DNA from 3 places in the Virgibacillus sp. DJP39 genome. Region 1 is predicted to be linked to each of the others. Evidence: riboswitches for the same ligand, from Rfam matches in the RefSeq annotation. Region 1 holds a riboswitch; each other region holds the start of a gene.
The links. Region 1 has a riboswitch for thiamine pyrophosphate ahead of thiD (bifunctional hydroxymethylpyrimidine kinase/phosphomethylpyrimidine kinase). Riboswitches for the same ligand answer to the same signal wherever they lie in the genome.
Positions count from the first base shown of each region.

Region 1 (5,440 bases):
TTACCAATTTGGTAATAAGTATGAAATTTGTGGAATGGTCAATCCGGGTAACAGGAATCGTGGCATTTTCACGTCTTTATTTAATCAAGCATTAAAAGTAATTCCTCATGAAGCAAAGGAAATATTACTAAACACTCCTGCTAACGCAGAGGCCGCAAGAAACTGGCTGCAAACAAAAGCATGTGACTACTCATTTTCAGAATATCAAATGAAATGGGTCCCAGTACAATTGGAAGTGAAACAACCAATCGTTCGTTTAAGGAAAGCCGGACCATCCGATTTGGAGACCCAAATTAAACTGGACATAGAATGCTTTGAATATGATCCTGCCGGTGCACGGGATTTCAATGAAAATAATGGTTACAGCGAAAGTAAAGTTTCCTACATGATTGAAGTAGAAAGTGAAGTTGTCGGAAAGATAGGTATCCAGAGGGATGAGAATGAAAGCTATATTTACGGTTTTGCTATTTTCCCTGAATTTCAGGGCAAGGGCTATGGAAGGAATGCGCTTATTCAAACCGTGCTTGCTGAGAAAAAAACGGAGGGGGTAATTCTGCTGGAAGTTGCTGCAGAAAACAAGAATGCATTAAAATTATATGAAGAATGCGGCTTTTATTCTTATGAGGTGCAGGATTATTATCAGTTTAACAGAGTTAGGGGATAAATCTGTAGACGAATGTATTAAAGAAAAGTGCTAAACTTGTTAAGAAATTTATCTGAGGGTAAAAAGTATCTGATAAGGGTTTTCTAAGTCAAAATGTAAGAAATAGAAAGATTGAGTTTGACACCATTACTAAATTAGCAACATATTACACATATGTCCCAAAAAGAATAGAATTTGGTACCTGGGTGGTATAAATAGTTTCTATAAAGGAGCTTTTAAATTGCGATCGGAAAAAGAAAAAATGTTAACTGGTGAGCTTTATAAAGCGTGGGATCCATCTTTAATCAAGGAGCGGATCCATGCAAGAAGTTTAACCAGACAGTTTAATCAATCGTTAGAGACAGCCGATGTTGAGCGGGTATCTATTTTAAAAGAGCTCTTTGGTTCGACTGGTGAAAGGATTGAAATTGAACCAAACTTTCGGTGTGATTACGGCTATAACATTCATGTTGGTGAAAATTTCTATATGAATTTTGATTGTATCATTTTAGATGTTTGTGAAGTTAAAATTGGTCATAACTGTGCTATTGCTCCAGGGGTACATATATACACAGCTGCACACCCAATTGACCCATTGATAAGAATCAAAGGTCCTGAGTACGGAAAGCCCGTTGTGATTGGTGACAACGTTTGGATTGGCGGTAGGGCGGTTATAAATCCTGGCGTTATAATTGGAAGCAATGTTGTTATAGCGTCTGGAGCAATTGTTACAAAGAACATTCCTGACAATGTAGTGGTGGCTGGAAATCCAGCGAAAATCATCAAGCAAATTGATCAACAGGAACATGAAAAATAAACAAGTAGGGAGAATTTTCGATATGAAACGGGTAGATGTAGCGTATTCATTAATATACGATGAAGCAGAAGATAAAGTACTTATGGTAAAAAATAATAAATACAACAACTGGACCTTGCCAGGAGGTTCTGTGGAAAAGGGAGAAACACTGGGGATGGCTGCTGTACGCGAGACTAGAGAGGAAACCGGGCTGAAGATTGAAGTAGGAGATATCGTTTCCGTGAATGAGGCTTTTATGGAGAAGGATGGACATCATGCTTTGTTTTTTACATTTAACGCAAAAGTTGTTGGTGGAAAGATTACGATTATAGACACGGACGATAAAGTAGGAATTGCTGAAGTAAAGTGGGTTAGTTTAGCCACAGCATCTGATTTAATGCCGTATTACGAAAATGGCGTGAGAGCCTTGCTTGAATCAGCTATACCTTATACATTTCAAGGTGTAAAAAATTAGTATGGCATATGAATTTTCTATTATGACGCAGGTGCAGGCTGAAGAAATAGCGTTCAACTGGAACTACAAGGGTGTATATTCATTTTATGATATCCAAGCAGACGAGGAAGACTTTTTAGAGTTTGTTGATTCAGAAAAACGTGGTGAATCTGTGTTTGTTGTTGAGAATGAGAACGAGTTGATCGGTTATCTCAGTTTGGATAAAACAAGTGCCCTGACGATTGATATCGGATTGGGAATGAGACCTGATCTTACAGGGAAGGGGAAAGGGCTAGCATTTTTAGAAGCGGTATTAGCTTTTGTTAAGGATTCCTACCAGCCAGTTAAAATTACACTAGCGGTTGCGACATTTAACCAGAGAGCAGTAAAAGTATACAAAAAAGCAGGATTTAAAGAGAAGGAAACCTTTATGCAGAATACCAATGGAAGTACATATGAGTTTGTGAAAATGGAATTACAAATATAATCGATTCAATAAAAGGAAGGTGCCTTTCTAGTGGTGGTAGGAAGGCGCCTTTTTTCGACAAATAACGCGGTACCAGGCACCATTGACAATGTTGCGTGTTCGTGGTTAAGTAAGGTTATAACTTAATAGAACGTCCACTGGGGGTGCCGTTTGGCTGAGATAAGGAAAGTTCCTTTATCCCTTTGAACCTGATCTAGTTCATTCTAGCGTAGGAAAGTGGAGATCGGTTGTTTAGTGTAGATATTTTTCTGACTATTGCATATTCAGACCACTCCAATTTCTGGGGTGGTTTTTTTGTTGAACTAAATATAACTTAACTTCATCATAAAAAAACCAGCCCTTAGTGGGTTTCTTATTTTAAACTGAAAGGGGTTTCTTGTATGAAGCATTCTATTCCAACAGTTCTAACCATTGCTGGAACTGATCCAACTGGGGGTGCTGGGATTCAAGCTGATCTTAAGACATTTCAGGAAAGAGAAGTATTCGGTATGAGTGTTGTGACGTCAGTTGTTGCTCAGAATACAGTCGGTGTACAGGATGTCCAGCATTTACCAATAAAATTTATCATGCAGCAAATGGAGAGTGTACTTACTGATATACCGCCAGATGTAATTAAAACAGGTATGATTGCCAATTCAGAAATGATGGAAGAGATAGCAAAGACAATTAGGAAACACTCGATTCCTTATGTGATTGACCCTGTAATGGTTGCAAAAAGTGGTCATCACTTAATGGATGTAAATTCGATACTTACGTTGACTAATCAGTTGATCCCACTTGCTACAGTAGTGACACCCAACATACCTGAAGCAGAGGTGTTACTCTCCGAATCAATTGAATCAGTTAATGATGCAGAAAATGCAGCAAAACGTATTGTCCATGAATTGGGTGCCAATGCGGCAGTTGTAAAAGGCGGTCATTACACCCGTGAAGAAGCGGTTGATATTTTATATGATGGAATTTCTATTCACAGGTTTCCAACAGTGCGAATAGATACCAATCATACACATGGGACTGGTTGTACATATTCGGCTGTAATCGCTGCTGAGATCGCTAAAGGTAGTTCTGTCTATGACGCAGTCAGGATTGCAAAGTTATTTGTCACAGATGCTATTTTCTATAGCTTAAAGCTAGGAAAGGGTAATGGACCAACAAACCATTGGGGTCATCGTTTGAAAGGATTACCAAAAATAAATGGGGGAATTTTCAATGAATTATCTTAAGGAAATTAAAAAACAAAAACCTTTAATTCATAACATCACGAACGTGGTTGTCGCTAATTTTTCAGCAAATGGCTTATTGGCTCTTGGGGCATCACCAGTAATGGCAAATGCACCTGAAGAAGCCGCTGAAATAGCTGCTCACGCGAATGCACTGGTGCTGAATATTGGAACGTGTAATCGAGAACAGATTAAATCAATGATACTCGCTGGAAAAGCCGCTAACAAAAAGGGGATTACCGTTATTTTAGACCCTGTAGCAATAGGTGCAACAATTTTTCGCAAAAGTGCGGTCAAGGAAATTTTATCGGAAATTGATGTGAGCGTTATCCGTGGCAATGCTGGCGAAATTATAACAGTTTTAGGAGAAACCATCTCGGAAATGAAAGGTGCAGATTCAATGGCAAATGGGATTGATCCTGATGTTGCCATTCGTGTCGCTAATAAGTATGGAGCTGTAGTTATTGCAACAGGAGAAACGGATATTATTACTGACGGTGAAAGCTATACCGAGTGTTATAACGGGGTGTCTATGCTTCAATATGTAACAGGAACAGGGTGTTTATTAACAGCAGTTGTTGGTGCATTTTCTAGTGTAGGAGTGAATCATTATGGAGCTTCAGTTGTAGCTGTAAGCAGCTACGGGGTGGCTGCGGAATTAGCATATGAGAATTGCGCTGGACCTGGAAGCTTTTTGCCAGCCTTTCTGGATGAGTTGTATGGGTTAACAGAGGAAGAAGTGAAGGCAAAGGCTATTACTCAAAACTTCACCTTAGAAGGGAAGAAAAATGATGCTAGATAAAAAGATCCTTCGTTTATATTTTATTCTAGGCAGTGTGAACACTTCTGAAAATCCTGCACATGTACTGCAGCAAGCAATAGAAGGAGGCATTACAATCTTTCAGTACAGAGAAAAAGGGCTCAATGCAAAAAGCGGGGTTGGTAAATTAACGTTAGGAATTGAGTTGCGAAATACTTGCCTTGAAAACAACGTTCCATTCATTGTCAATGATGATATTGAGTTGGCTATTAAGCTTAGAGCTAATGGGGTTCATATTGGCCAGCAGGACGAAAATATTATAAAGGTGAAAGAGCGTTTGCCCAAAGGTATGTATGTGGGCGTTTCAGTGTCAACTGTTGAAGAGGCTATCCTGGCAGAAGAACAAGGTGCAGATTATCTTGGAGTTGGACCTATTCATGGAACGTCTACTAAGGAGGACGCACTTAAGCCGATTGGAATAGAAAGATTAATAGAAATCAGTAAGAATGTAACCATTCCAATTGTAGCGATTGGTGGAATTAAAAAAGAGAATGCAGGAGAAATCATCAATGCAGGAGCGACTGGTATATCGGTAATTTCGGCAATTAGTCAAGGAGGAACTTATAAAAAAGCAGCGCGTGATTTAGAACTAGCTACAAGAGTGCTCAACTAATAATGATTGTTTATATTAAGGGGGGTGATGGGGTCACTAGAAAATCTTTAAAGGAGGTGAATAGGTGTATAGCACAAGACTTTTAACAACGATGGCGGTGTTTATTGCTCTTGGTACAATTGGAGCCCAGTTACTTTGGTTTCCAGCTGGAATAGCCAAAGCGTACCCTGCTCAGCATGCAATCAATGTAATGGCGGCAATAATACTGGGTCCTGGACCAGCGGTGGTTATTGCGTTTATGACTGGGTTAATTCGTAATATGCTAGGGCTTGGAACGTTGCTTGCTTTTCCTGGTGGTATGATAGGTGCGCTTCTAGCGGGATTATTATATAAGAAATTTAAACGGAAGATATTTGCTGTTGTGGGAGAAGTGGTTGGAACTGGAATAATTGGTTCTCTATTTTCGG
Region 1 is NZ_JBMERP010000026.1:29,872-35,311, reverse strand. Features, by position in the region: gene ACOI1D_RS10540 (GNAT family N-acetyltransferase) at 1-664, shown strand, start outside; gene ACOI1D_RS10535 (sugar O-acetyltransferase) at 885-1,460, shown strand; gene ACOI1D_RS10530 (NUDIX hydrolase) at 1,483-1,914, shown strand; gene ACOI1D_RS10525 (GNAT family N-acetyltransferase) at 1,916-2,380, shown strand; TPP riboswitch at 2,510-2,612, shown strand; gene thiD (bifunctional hydroxymethylpyrimidine kinase/phosphomethylpyrimidine kinase) at 2,761-3,603, shown strand; gene thiM (hydroxyethylthiazole kinase) at 3,590-4,402, shown strand; gene thiE (thiamine phosphate synthase) at 4,389-5,033, shown strand; gene thiW (energy coupling factor transporter S component ThiW) at 5,098-5,440, shown strand, end outside.

Region 2 (5,660 bases), on a different contig from region 1:
TGTTTTTGGCTTCTGAATTCCTGCCAGAACTCTGGAAAGTGAAGTTTTGCCACTACCATTTGCACCTACAATGGCAACAAATTCACCCTCATGCAACTTAAGGGATATGTTTTTAATGATTTCATGCTTTTTTTTCATCCAGGATAGATGTTCCGCCTCTAGTAAAATGTCTGGAACATCTTGGTTGGTTGATGCTTTCTCTTCCAATTTAATCGACTGCCATTGGTCTATCTGCTCTGCAAATTCCCTGATAGTCAGCGGGATAAAATTTCCTGAATTGCCTCGTTGTAGTGCATATTGGGTAACTTTTGGCAGCCAGATACCTTGCTCTTCCAGGAGCGGTAAAAGACGATTGATACCGGTTCGAAGTGAGCCATCATAGAAGACTTCTCCAGATCTATTAAGTAAAAGACTGCGGTCAAAGAGATCCATCCAACCGTCTAATTGATGTTCAATGACTATCAGAGCAAAGTCATTTTGTTGTTTCAACTTCTGAATGGTTGCAATCAAATCTTTCGTAGCAAGAGGATCTAAATTTGCAGTTGGTTCATCCAGGATTAGTAAACTCGGTTCCATGGCCAAGATGCAGGCTAAAGCCAGCTTTTGTTTTTGACCACCAGAAAGAGATGCGATATCTGATTTCTTATAGGGTGCTAAGTTAACAAGTGAAAGTGCTTTGTCTATTTTATTTTCCATCTCATCATGTGGAACGTGTATATTTTCCAAGCCAAACGCAACCTCGTCTTCTACTGTAAGCATGCAGAACTGTGTTTCTGGATCTTGAAATACAACACCCACATGACGACTTAATTCACCAGGCTTGTATTCCGTTGATTTCTTACCATTGATCATGACATCGCCAGTCATCGTTCCATCTAATTCACGGGGGTACAAACCGTTTAAACAAAAAGTCAACGTACTTTTCCCGCATCCACTTGGACCCAGTAATAGAAGTGTTTCGCCTCTATTTAATTCAAAGCTAACTTTTGATAAGGTATCCTGATCCAACGGAGTGTCAAATCGTAAGGACAGTTGTTGTACACTTAAAATGAAATCTTTCTTCATGCTGCGCGTTTCTTTCTATGTTCTTTTCCTAAAGCGTAGCTGGACAAGACTCCTGTTTGAGCTAAACCATCGCTTAGGGCCTTTCCGAGTAATCCAGCAAGTAACGCACCGCTTATCATGCGTGCAACAAACATACCTATTACATAAGGAGTAGAAAGGGCAGCAAACCCACTTAGGAAGTAGCCATATGCAAAGCTAAATACAGCTGCACCAACACCGGAAGCCATTAACACCCATGTAGAGTAGTTTTTCCACCTGGTCATTGCAAACGCGGATTCAGCACCTAAACCTTGAATCATTCCAGAAATAATTAGCATTGGACCGACCGCGCTGCCAAGCATAACCTCAATCATAGCAGCAATGGTTTCAGACATGAATGCAGCTCCTGGTTTACGAATAATGTAAGCCGCAATAATAGATACGATAAACCAAATTCCAAATATAAGGTCATAACCAATTGGGCCAAAGAACCCTACAAGAATCTTTCCAACAGGGAGAAATGCTAAATACACAACCCCGAATACAACCGCCAGTGCCGACATGACTACAATTTCTTTAAACCGCCAATTATTCATGTTCACCCACTCCTTTAGTCGATGGACTATTTGCTGAGATTGAGACTGTCATTACGGTATGACTTGACCCACCATCCACTGTCGCATTAAAGACCTGTTCTAATCCATCAAAAATTTTGACCGATTCACCGTCCAAGCGGGTAGAATAATGTGCATGCGAAACATCTACATGCTTTTTCATCGCTTCAATCTGTTCCATAATGACATCCATGTAGTTACCACCACCCAATGGATAAAGAGAAAATTTAGCCGCAGCTGGTTGCTTGATATCACTGACCTGAGGGCTGTTTACGGGTATATCATCTTCTGCCATGTAAACATCTCCCGCAGAGTCTCCTGGACACCCTAATGAATAAGTTGCCTCAAATGCAACATGCTCACCGGTCTTTGCTGCTTGAATATAAATGGATTTCGTCACGTCAAAAACATGGGTTAACCTCCCGCGCACAGTTGTCGTAACATCATCCGTATCCATCCAAACCTTAGAAGTATCCACATTCGCAAGAGCTGCCGTAATAATCTCCACAAACCCATCACTCATCGGATGAATAGAAAAACTACACCCAGCAATACCAGAATCCGAACAATTTTGAACTACCATAATAAAAAACTCCTCCTTTTGCGGTGCCTGGCACTACTAGACAGGTGGGGCACCAAATAAATTTCTACGAACAAAAAAACTGCATCCCCGTGGAATGCAGTCTGTTAGTATGTATGAGAAAATAAAGTAATACACGCTTCGACCACACTTCCCCACGCTAGTATTATCTAGTTCGGGTGCAAAGGGTCAGAACAGAACAGTTCTTCTCAGCCGATTAATCAGCTCCCCTAGTGAAAGGTTACTATGCAGTTTTTCTACTTCTATCTTAACGAGTAAGTTTTAAATTGTAAAGAGGATAAAGAAAAGTCTGGTCTCCTCTTGTTAAAATAGGAACCCTGGCATTAGAGTTGTTTACTGTACAGGAAAGTGCTGCAATTTCCTTAATTGTTAGCATTAGTCCCCATAAGCTTTATTCACCTTGATTGTTTTTGTAAAGCATACCATAATAGTACAATACTTCTTCATAATTTTGAATGATGAAACACAGAATATAATTTATTATAAGCAACATAGCAATAGAGTCTTTTCAATTAATAATACTAGTATAACTACCAAGGAGGAAAAATAAATGAAAGACGGAGTTATTTCATTAGGAGAAGCATTAATAGACTTTATTCCAACTGATGGAACAAACGAAACCTACCATAAGCGTGCGGGTGGGGCGCCTGCCAATGTTGCAGTTGGGATAGCGAGACTGGGAGGAAAATCCACATTTCTTGGGAAAATAGGAGATGATGTATTAGGTCGCTTTTTGCAAAAAACGCTTCATGATTATGGCGTGGATGCTAAACGAGTTCAGTTTTCTGCCGAGACGCGCACAGGTGTCGTATTTGTAACGAATGCAGAAGACGGAGAAAGGAGCTTCGACTTCTACATAGATCCGAGCGCTGATCGGTTTCTCGAGGAATCGGAAATTAACGAGTCGGATTTTAACGACAATAAAATTTTACATATTGGTTCGATTTCTTTAATTAGTAGTCCAGCCAAGGAAGCCACTCACTACGCGGTTAAGCTGGCAAAACAGAATGAAATGATTGTCTCTTATGATCCTAACTTGCGCATAGGTTTGTGGGATTCGGAGCAGAATGCGCGTGAAACAATCAGCAGTATGCTGGGCCACGTTGATATATTAAAAATATCGGAAGAAGAATTGGAGTTTATTACCAGAGAAACAGGTGTGAGTAATGGGGTCGAGGCATTAAGTCAGTTTAATATACCGCTTATTCTTGTTACACTAGGAGATCAGGGTTGTTATATTTACACATTAAAAGGTTCTACGCATGTACCGGCAATGAAGGTGAAAGCTGTTGATACGACTGGGGCAGGCGATGCGTTTGTGTCCGCAATGCTGTATGCAGTAAATAAGTATGATGGGACTATAGAGGATCTTTCCCTTCAGGAAGCATCCAAGATGGCAGAATTTGCAGCTGTTTCTGGTGCTTTAGCAGCATCTGCAAAGGGTGCAATGACAGCACTTCCCAAACTAGCAGACGTGCAAAAATATTTAATCAACTAGGGAGTATAGCATTACTTAATTTGGTAGTGTGGATATGTATACAAATTTTTTTGAAAATAACTTCCGAAATACAATGAAATTTATTTCACTTTTAGCTAATCTAGTTTAATATTTTAGTTAGGCTTTGTTTAAAGTGTAGAAAGTTGGTAGTTTATGTCTAATGAAAGCAATAATATTACTAGAATACATATAGATGGTAGGGAATTTATCCTTATTGGGACAGCCCACGTATCGAAGCAGAGTGCCGAGCAGGTGAAGGAAGTTATCGAAGCGGAACGGCCAGATTCTGTTTGTATCGAGCTCGATGAACAACGCTATCAATCAATAGTTGATGGAAGTAAATGGCGGGACATGGATATTTTTAAAGTTATTAAAGAGAAAAAGGCCACCTTGCTGCTGATGAACCTTGCAATTTCATCGTTTCAAAGACGTATGGCAAAACAGCTGGGGATTAACGCTGGACAAGAAATGATTCAAGGTATTGAATCAGCAAAAGAAATAAATGCCGATCTAGTATTAGCCGACCGAAACATTCAAACGACATTTTCACGTATTTGGCGTGGAATTGGACTGAAGGGGAAGGCAATATTATTGATGCAAGTCATTGGTAGCATTTTTTCAAAGGAAACGATCACCGAAGAAGATTTGGAAAAAATGAAGTCCCAGGACATGCTGAACTCCATGTTAGATGACATGACAGCGCATTTCCCAAAATTAAAAGTACCTCTAATTGATGAGCGTGATCAGTATTTATCACAGAAAATTAAAGATGCACCAGGTAATAAAGTTGTTGCAGTTCTGGGAGCCGCACACGTTCCAGGAATTAAAGAGGAAATTAAAAAGGAACACGACTTGGAAAAACTATCTGAGATACCTCCCAAATCCAAGATTCCTAAAATTTTGGCTTGGGCGATTCCAATTATTCTCATTGGTATTATTATCTATACGTTTATGGCAAACCCTGATGCAGCACTCCAACAGACACTTAGCTGGATACTCTGGAATGGATCTCTATCAGCAATTGGAACTGCAATTGCCTTTGGACATCCACTTACTGTTCTAACAGCCTTTGTAGCTGCTCCAATCACATCTTTGGATCCAATTACTGCTGCAGGTTGGTTTGCAGGGTTTGTTCAAGCATATTTCGTCCGACCTAATGTACGTGATTTTGAAAATCTTACAGATGATGTTTATACCTTGAAGGGCTTTTGGAATAATAAAGTTACCCGAATCCTACTCGTTGTCGTGTTAGCAAATTTAGGAAGCTCGCTCGGCACTTTCATCGGTGGAGCTGACGTGATCCGTTTGTTTATCGAAAACCTGTAATGGAAGTGGTGACAGATCTATGCACCTGATTGCTGTACAGCCATATATAAAAGTTCAAAGAGAAATTAACACCATCGAGAAATACAGCCAGGAGCGGAATATATATTTGTACAATGAGAAGTTAGTTACGCGTCATCGGGAATTTCCAATAAAAGAAGTGCTTGATCTTTCGTATCGAACATTTGGTGACGAAGGTGGACTCCTCTATATTCATACAATTGGAGGTATTTACTCTTATACCGTGGAGGAATCACCCCAGAAATTTATTAATGCATTTAAGCATATGTAAAAAAGCGAGGCGCCCGCAAAGTTGATCGGCGCCAGGCCGAAGTTGAGCGAGAATCCCGCAAAGTTGATCGACACCGGGCCAAAGTTGAGCGAGAACCCCGTGAAGTTGATCGACACCGAGCCAAAGTTGAGCGAAGAGCCCAAGAAGTTGATCGACACCGGCCCAAAGTCGAGCGAGAATCCCGTAAAGTCGAGCGACATCACCACAAAGTCGCGCAACGCGAAAACAATAAAAGCTGAATGGTATTTTCCATACTGTTCGGCTTTTTTTTGCCTAAATTTCTAGGCG
Region 2 is NZ_JBMERP010000060.1:4,855-10,514, forward strand. Features, by position in the region: gene ACOI1D_RS15835 (ABC transporter ATP-binding protein) at 1-1,065, opposite strand, end outside; gene ACOI1D_RS15840 (ECF transporter S component) at 1,062-1,640, opposite strand; gene ACOI1D_RS15845 (YkoF family thiamine/hydroxymethylpyrimidine-binding protein) at 1,633-2,241, opposite strand; TPP riboswitch at 2,374-2,480, opposite strand; gene ACOI1D_RS15850 (aminoimidazole riboside kinase) at 2,810-3,757, shown strand; gene ACOI1D_RS15855 (TraB/GumN family protein) at 3,911-5,083, shown strand; gene ACOI1D_RS15860 (hypothetical protein) at 5,318-5,590, opposite strand.
Region 2: linked by a shared signal. The riboswitch ahead of ACOI1D_RS15845 (YkoF family thiamine/hydroxymethylpyrimidine-binding protein) and the one ahead of thiD (bifunctional hydroxymethylpyrimidine kinase/phosphomethylpyrimidine kinase) in region 1 are both predicted to bind thiamine pyrophosphate.

Region 3 (5,660 bases), on a different contig from region 1:
AGCCGGAAACGTAGGCGTATTGCATGGAACGATATCACATTTACTGCAGGATGAACATGGACAAATTCAGGAAGCTCATTCTATCTCGGCAGGCCTTGATTATCCTGGAGTCGGCCCAGAGCACAGTCACATGCACGAGACATCTCGTGTGACATACACATCGATTACAGATGAAGAAGCATTAGAGGCATTTCAATTGTTATCCAAAAAAGAAGGTATTATCCCAGCACTTGAAAGCGCACATGCCATCGCATTTGCCTTGAAACATGCAAAAGAAATGACCAAGGATCAGACACTGGTTATTTGCCTATCCGGTCGTGGGGATAAAGACGTTGAACAAGTAAAAGCAGCATTGGAGGGAAATGACAATGGGTAAATCACGGATTAATCAAGCCTTTCAGAAAAAACTTGAGAAGAATGAAAAACTTTTCATCCCTTATATTATGGCCGGAGATGGTGGTTTAGAGAATTTGGATGAGCGAATTGAATTCCTCCAATCCTGTGGTGCGAGCGCAGTTGAATTGGGAATTCCCTTTTCCGATCCTGTTGCAGATGGCCCTACAATACAGGGTGCAGGACTGCGGGCACTTGCCAAAGGAACAACCTTGTTCGGTGTGCTTGAAACCTTGAAAAATAGTAAAGAAAACAGGAATATACCTATTATTTTAATGACATATTTTAATCCCATTTATACGTATGGAGTTGAAAAATTTACTACTGATTGCGCTGCGTCTGGGGTAGATGGCATAATCATTCCCGATCTGCCGCTTGAAGAGGAGTCATTGATAGCTGGAAGCTTACAGGAAAACTCCATTGCTTTTGTAAGGCTTGCTGCATTAACTAGTGGTGAATCACGTCTAGCCGAAATCGCAAAACGATCAGAAGGCTTCCTCTACGCTGTATCCGTCACTGGAACAACTGGCGCAAAGGCTACACATAGCGCGAATGTTAAAGGCTTTTTACAAGGTTTAAAAGAAATTGCTAACGTTCCCGTATTGGCAGGATTCGGCGTGTCCAATTCAGATCAGGCAAAGGAACTAGGCGGAAATTGTGACGGTGTTATTGTGGGTAGTAAGATTGTCGATTTGTTTCATGAAGGTAAACGGGACGAAATTAAAGAGTTAATTAAAAGCAGTTTATAGAAAGAAATTGCATCTGTTTACCATATTGGTGGGCAGATGCTTTTTTGGTTTATTTTGCGTTGTTTGGGGGTGGGTGGCGCAGCGGACTTTTTCGAGCACTGACATGCGGAAATCGAGCACTGATTTTGAATATCGAGCACTGATCAGTCACAATCGAGCACCAAATTGTTGGTGCTCGATTTCTTGAGTCGGTGCTCGATAATTCAAGTTGGTGCTCGCTTTTATTGGATCTGCGCTCGATTTTGGACACAGAGCGCTCGATTTTTTTAGAAAACTCAGCTTACCGCCAAGCTTTAATGGCGAATTATACTGATATCGATTCTAATGAAAACAGTATTGGATTTTTATTTAAAAAACCGATTCATTTCTTTTTCCATGCAAACTTGTTCTACATCTACTGAAAAAGAGTGTTCTAACAATACGCCATATGTTAATTGACTTCCCTTTTTAGGCATATTCACCACAACACGTTTAATGTCTGCGGATAGATCATCAAAAACATAACCTATTAACAACTTCGTAATCTCATACGCATCATTATGATTTGGATCTGCTTCGCATTGGTATAAAACCGTTGCCTGATGATTAAAATCGTCATCAAAAACACGACGATAGTATGCATATCCTACCGGTTCAGCATTTTCACCAAAGACAATTACTGCTTCCCCATTACTCATACTCTTCCAGTGTGTTTGCCATGTATAATCAGCTTTATAAAAAGGCAATTGCCCTGTTTCCTGTGGGATTGTTTTTTTAATAGAATATTTTTTAGTAGTTACTTCGGACTCAATAGTTTGTGGACCATTTAATGAAAAGTTAGCTACTTCATCTTTTATGACATATCCCATATTTTTATACAACTTAATGGCATGTTCATTTTCCTTAATAGCTTCCAGAGTTGCTATCTCCACATTTTGCTCTTCATAGATTGATAGCAGATGGTCCATCATATGTTTGCCCACACCTTGATTACGGTAATCTTTGGCTACACCTGTCCCGCCATTCCATCCTACTTTTTTTCCATTGATGATTCTTATACCAGTTTTAATAATTCCAACTGGTTTGCTGCCATCAAATGCTACAATCGACAATTCTGGTGAAAACCCTTCTGTCACCATACGACTGACAAACCGTTCCAACGTCATTGATAAATCAACAAAATAACCTTCAAACCCCAGGTTCCAGGCTTTTAATACATCCTCTAATGGACATTCCGATAATCTTTTAATTGTAATCATGTCTCACCTCATAATAATTTGATAGATAATTTCCATTTGACACATGTGGCATTTAACGTAGAACAAACGTTAGCATTCACTTAATCAGCAGATTACAATGTCACTTAAACCATTGTTCGATTTGTCCTTTGCCTGCCTTCACTTCAATCTCAGCATAGGCCCCATTAATAAGCGTGACTTGTGGTGGAACATGCCCACAGTCGATGTCATAAACTATTGGGACATTCAGTTCGTTCTCCACATCCCTATAAACATCCAGTACATCATAATTTTCAACCGGGTCATTCGCGCTGCTTCTCCCAAACATAATACCAGAGCAATTTTTAAACCACCCTGCTAGTTTCATTTGAAATAGTGTCCTTCTTAAATCTGTTGTATTCAGCTCACAGTTTTCAAAGTACCATAGAATTGGCTCATTACTGATTGTTTCCTCTTGGAACTGTTGTATATCTCCATAAGGAGTACCAATCAAATGTCTAATTACATCTATGCACCCACCTAACAATCTACCTTTTATAAAAGCATATTCACCTGAAAGCGGCTTCCATTTCGTTTGCTCTGTTAAATGAAAGACTTCTGGCGAGGGATTATCATGATCCGATTTTCTTTGGAACTTTTTAGATGAATACTGCTTAATGGAATCCCCTTGTTTTGTTGATAAAACCTTCTCCCACTTGGCTGTTGTTTCATCTGAATACTCTCCGCGTAAATCAACGAAATTAGTACCATGAGCAGTTGCCATGCCTGTTTTTAATGTCGTTGCAAGCAGTAAGACACTCGTGTCAGAATACCCGAGTATCCACTTTTTTTGAAAGGAATTATATTCTAGTTTATCAATTATTTCAATAAGCAGTTCTCCTCCCCAAGGGGGAACTATAAAATCAATCGTTTTATCTTTCATCATACGATTAAATTCCTTTGCTCTTACTTCAGCTGATGCTGACTTTCCCCTAACCTGTGTCCAAACCGTCTCTCCGCACACTACTGGGTAGTCTTTTTCTTCACTACGCTTGCAAGCTTTTTTTAACATGTCATGCAACTCAGGTTCTAGCCCGGATGACGGCGCAGTAACTCCAACTGTACTTCCCTTTGTTAAAAATGGATAAGTAATCATGAGTACTACCTCCTAGATAATTTCACTAAGTATATCGCACACTCCTAGGAAAATACAGCTAGTTTTTTAAATTGCCTTTACTTTCGCTCTTCGCTTTATTAAGATAGACGTAGAAATTAAATATTAACACTAGGGGAGCAATTTACAGCTGAGAAGAACAATAGTGTTCTGACCCTTATACTCGAACTAAGGTAATACTAGCGTGAGGAAGTGTCGTTGACTGTACTGTGTATATTTTTAACCCAAGTATATACACAGAACCGAACAGACTGCACTCCAATAACAAAAGGAATGCAGTTTTTTTATTTGGGTAAAATAATTAGAGGTGCCAGGCACTTTTACCGGTTACTAGTAAAAGTGCCTGGCACCAAGAGGGGGTGTTTGTTTGAGTCATTCTGAAACTTGGGCTTTTATTGATACGGGTTATAGTAGTGCGTCGGTTAATATGGCGTTGGATGAGTTGTTGCTTGATTGGCATAGTGTGGGGGAAATTCCGCCTACTTTGCGATTTTACGGTTGGTCGAAACCTAGTCTTTCTGTGGGGCATTTTCAAAATACTGAACGTTCAATTGATTTTTCCAATGTGAAACGTCATGGTTGTGAATTTGTACGTCGCCTGACTGGTGGCAGTGCTGTGCTGCATGATGATGAGTTGACCTATAGTATTGTCGTTTCAGAAGACAGGGACTATATTCCGACATCCATCCAAGCGGCTTATTATGTTTTGTCAAAAGGAATCTTAGAAGGGTATAAGCAATTAGGAATCCATGCAGATTATGCTACACCTAAGAAAAGTACAGAACGAACGGATGTCTGCTTTGAAAAGCCTGCCTTCTATGAAATGGTCGTTGACGGCAAAAAGATTTCAGGAAATGCGCAAACACGGAAGCAAGGTGTTCTTCTGCAGCATGGATCTATTCCAATGAGTATTGATAAAAGTATGTTATTTGATTTATTTATTTTCCCAAACGAGAACATTCGAGCAATGAAGCGTAATGCTTTTTCTAAGAAAGCAATTACAATTAACGAAGTCACCATGAAGAACCATACATACGAGGACCTAAAGGAAGCATTTCTTAAAGGGTTTAAGACTGGACTTAACATGGACTTTGTTCCGCTTAAGCTTACAGAGAGTCAATGGGAAAAAGTTCACGATTTGGCCAGGACTAAATATTCTGTAGAAGAATGGAATTTATATCATCAAAGGAGTGTGTGACGGGTGGCAAAACAAGAAGAATACATACGTAAACCAGAATGGCTTAAAACGAAAATTAATACCAACAAATCCTACACTGGTCTAAAAAAATTAATGCGTGAGAAAAAATTAAATACCGTATGTGAGGAGGCGCGCTGTCCAAATATCCACGAATGCTGGAGTGAGAGAAAAACAGCTACCTTTATGATTCTAGGGGACACGTGTACAAGAGGCTGTCGCTTCTGCGCTGTGAAAACAGGCTTACCGAATGAACTTGACTGGGGCGAAGCTGAACGTGTGGCAGAAACAGTGGGAATCATGGGTCTAAAGCACACTGTAGTAACCGCTGTAGCCCGAGATGACTTGAAGGACGGCGGTGCAGCAGTTTTTGCGCAAACTGTCCGCGCAATACGTAAAGCAAATCCCGGTGGTACAATTGAAATCCTGCCGTCTGATATGAAGGGTGATTACGAGAGCCTGCATACATTGATGGACAGTGAACCTGATATCTTTAACCACAATATTGAAACAGTACGAAGATTGACAAAAAAAGTACGTGCTCGTGCTATGTATGACCGTTCCCTGGAGTTACTAAAACGGGTCAAAGAAATTGCACCTAAGACACCTACAAAATCCAGTATCATGGTTGGGCTAGGTGAAACGAAAGAGGAAATTATGGAAGCAATGGATGACCTTTTGGCACATAATGTAGATATAATGACCATTGGACAATATCTGCAGCCTACTAAAAAACATTTAAAGGTTGAAAAATACTACCATCCAGATGAATTTGCTGAGCTAAAGGAGATAGCACTAAAAAAAGGATTCCAGCATTGTGAATCCGGTCCACTCGTCAGATCTTCCTATCATGCAGATGAACAAGTCAGTCAAACATCAGCACAACGAAGAATTAAGTATATGAAGGAATATGAAGCAACTGAAAAGAAACAGGTAGACTTCACATTCTAACA
Region 3 is NZ_JBMERP010000012.1:486-6,145, reverse strand. Features, by position in the region: gene trpB (tryptophan synthase subunit beta) at 1-376, shown strand, start outside; gene trpA (tryptophan synthase subunit alpha) at 369-1,142, shown strand; gene ACOI1D_RS06210 (GNAT family N-acetyltransferase) at 1,487-2,380, opposite strand; gene ACOI1D_RS06205 (S66 family peptidase) at 2,481-3,494, opposite strand; TPP riboswitch at 3,616-3,720, shown strand; gene ACOI1D_RS06200 (lipoate--protein ligase family protein) at 3,940-4,710, shown strand; gene lipA (lipoyl synthase) at 4,714-5,658, shown strand.
Region 3: linked by a shared signal. The riboswitch ahead of ACOI1D_RS06200 (lipoate--protein ligase family protein) and the one ahead of thiD (bifunctional hydroxymethylpyrimidine kinase/phosphomethylpyrimidine kinase) in region 1 are both predicted to bind thiamine pyrophosphate.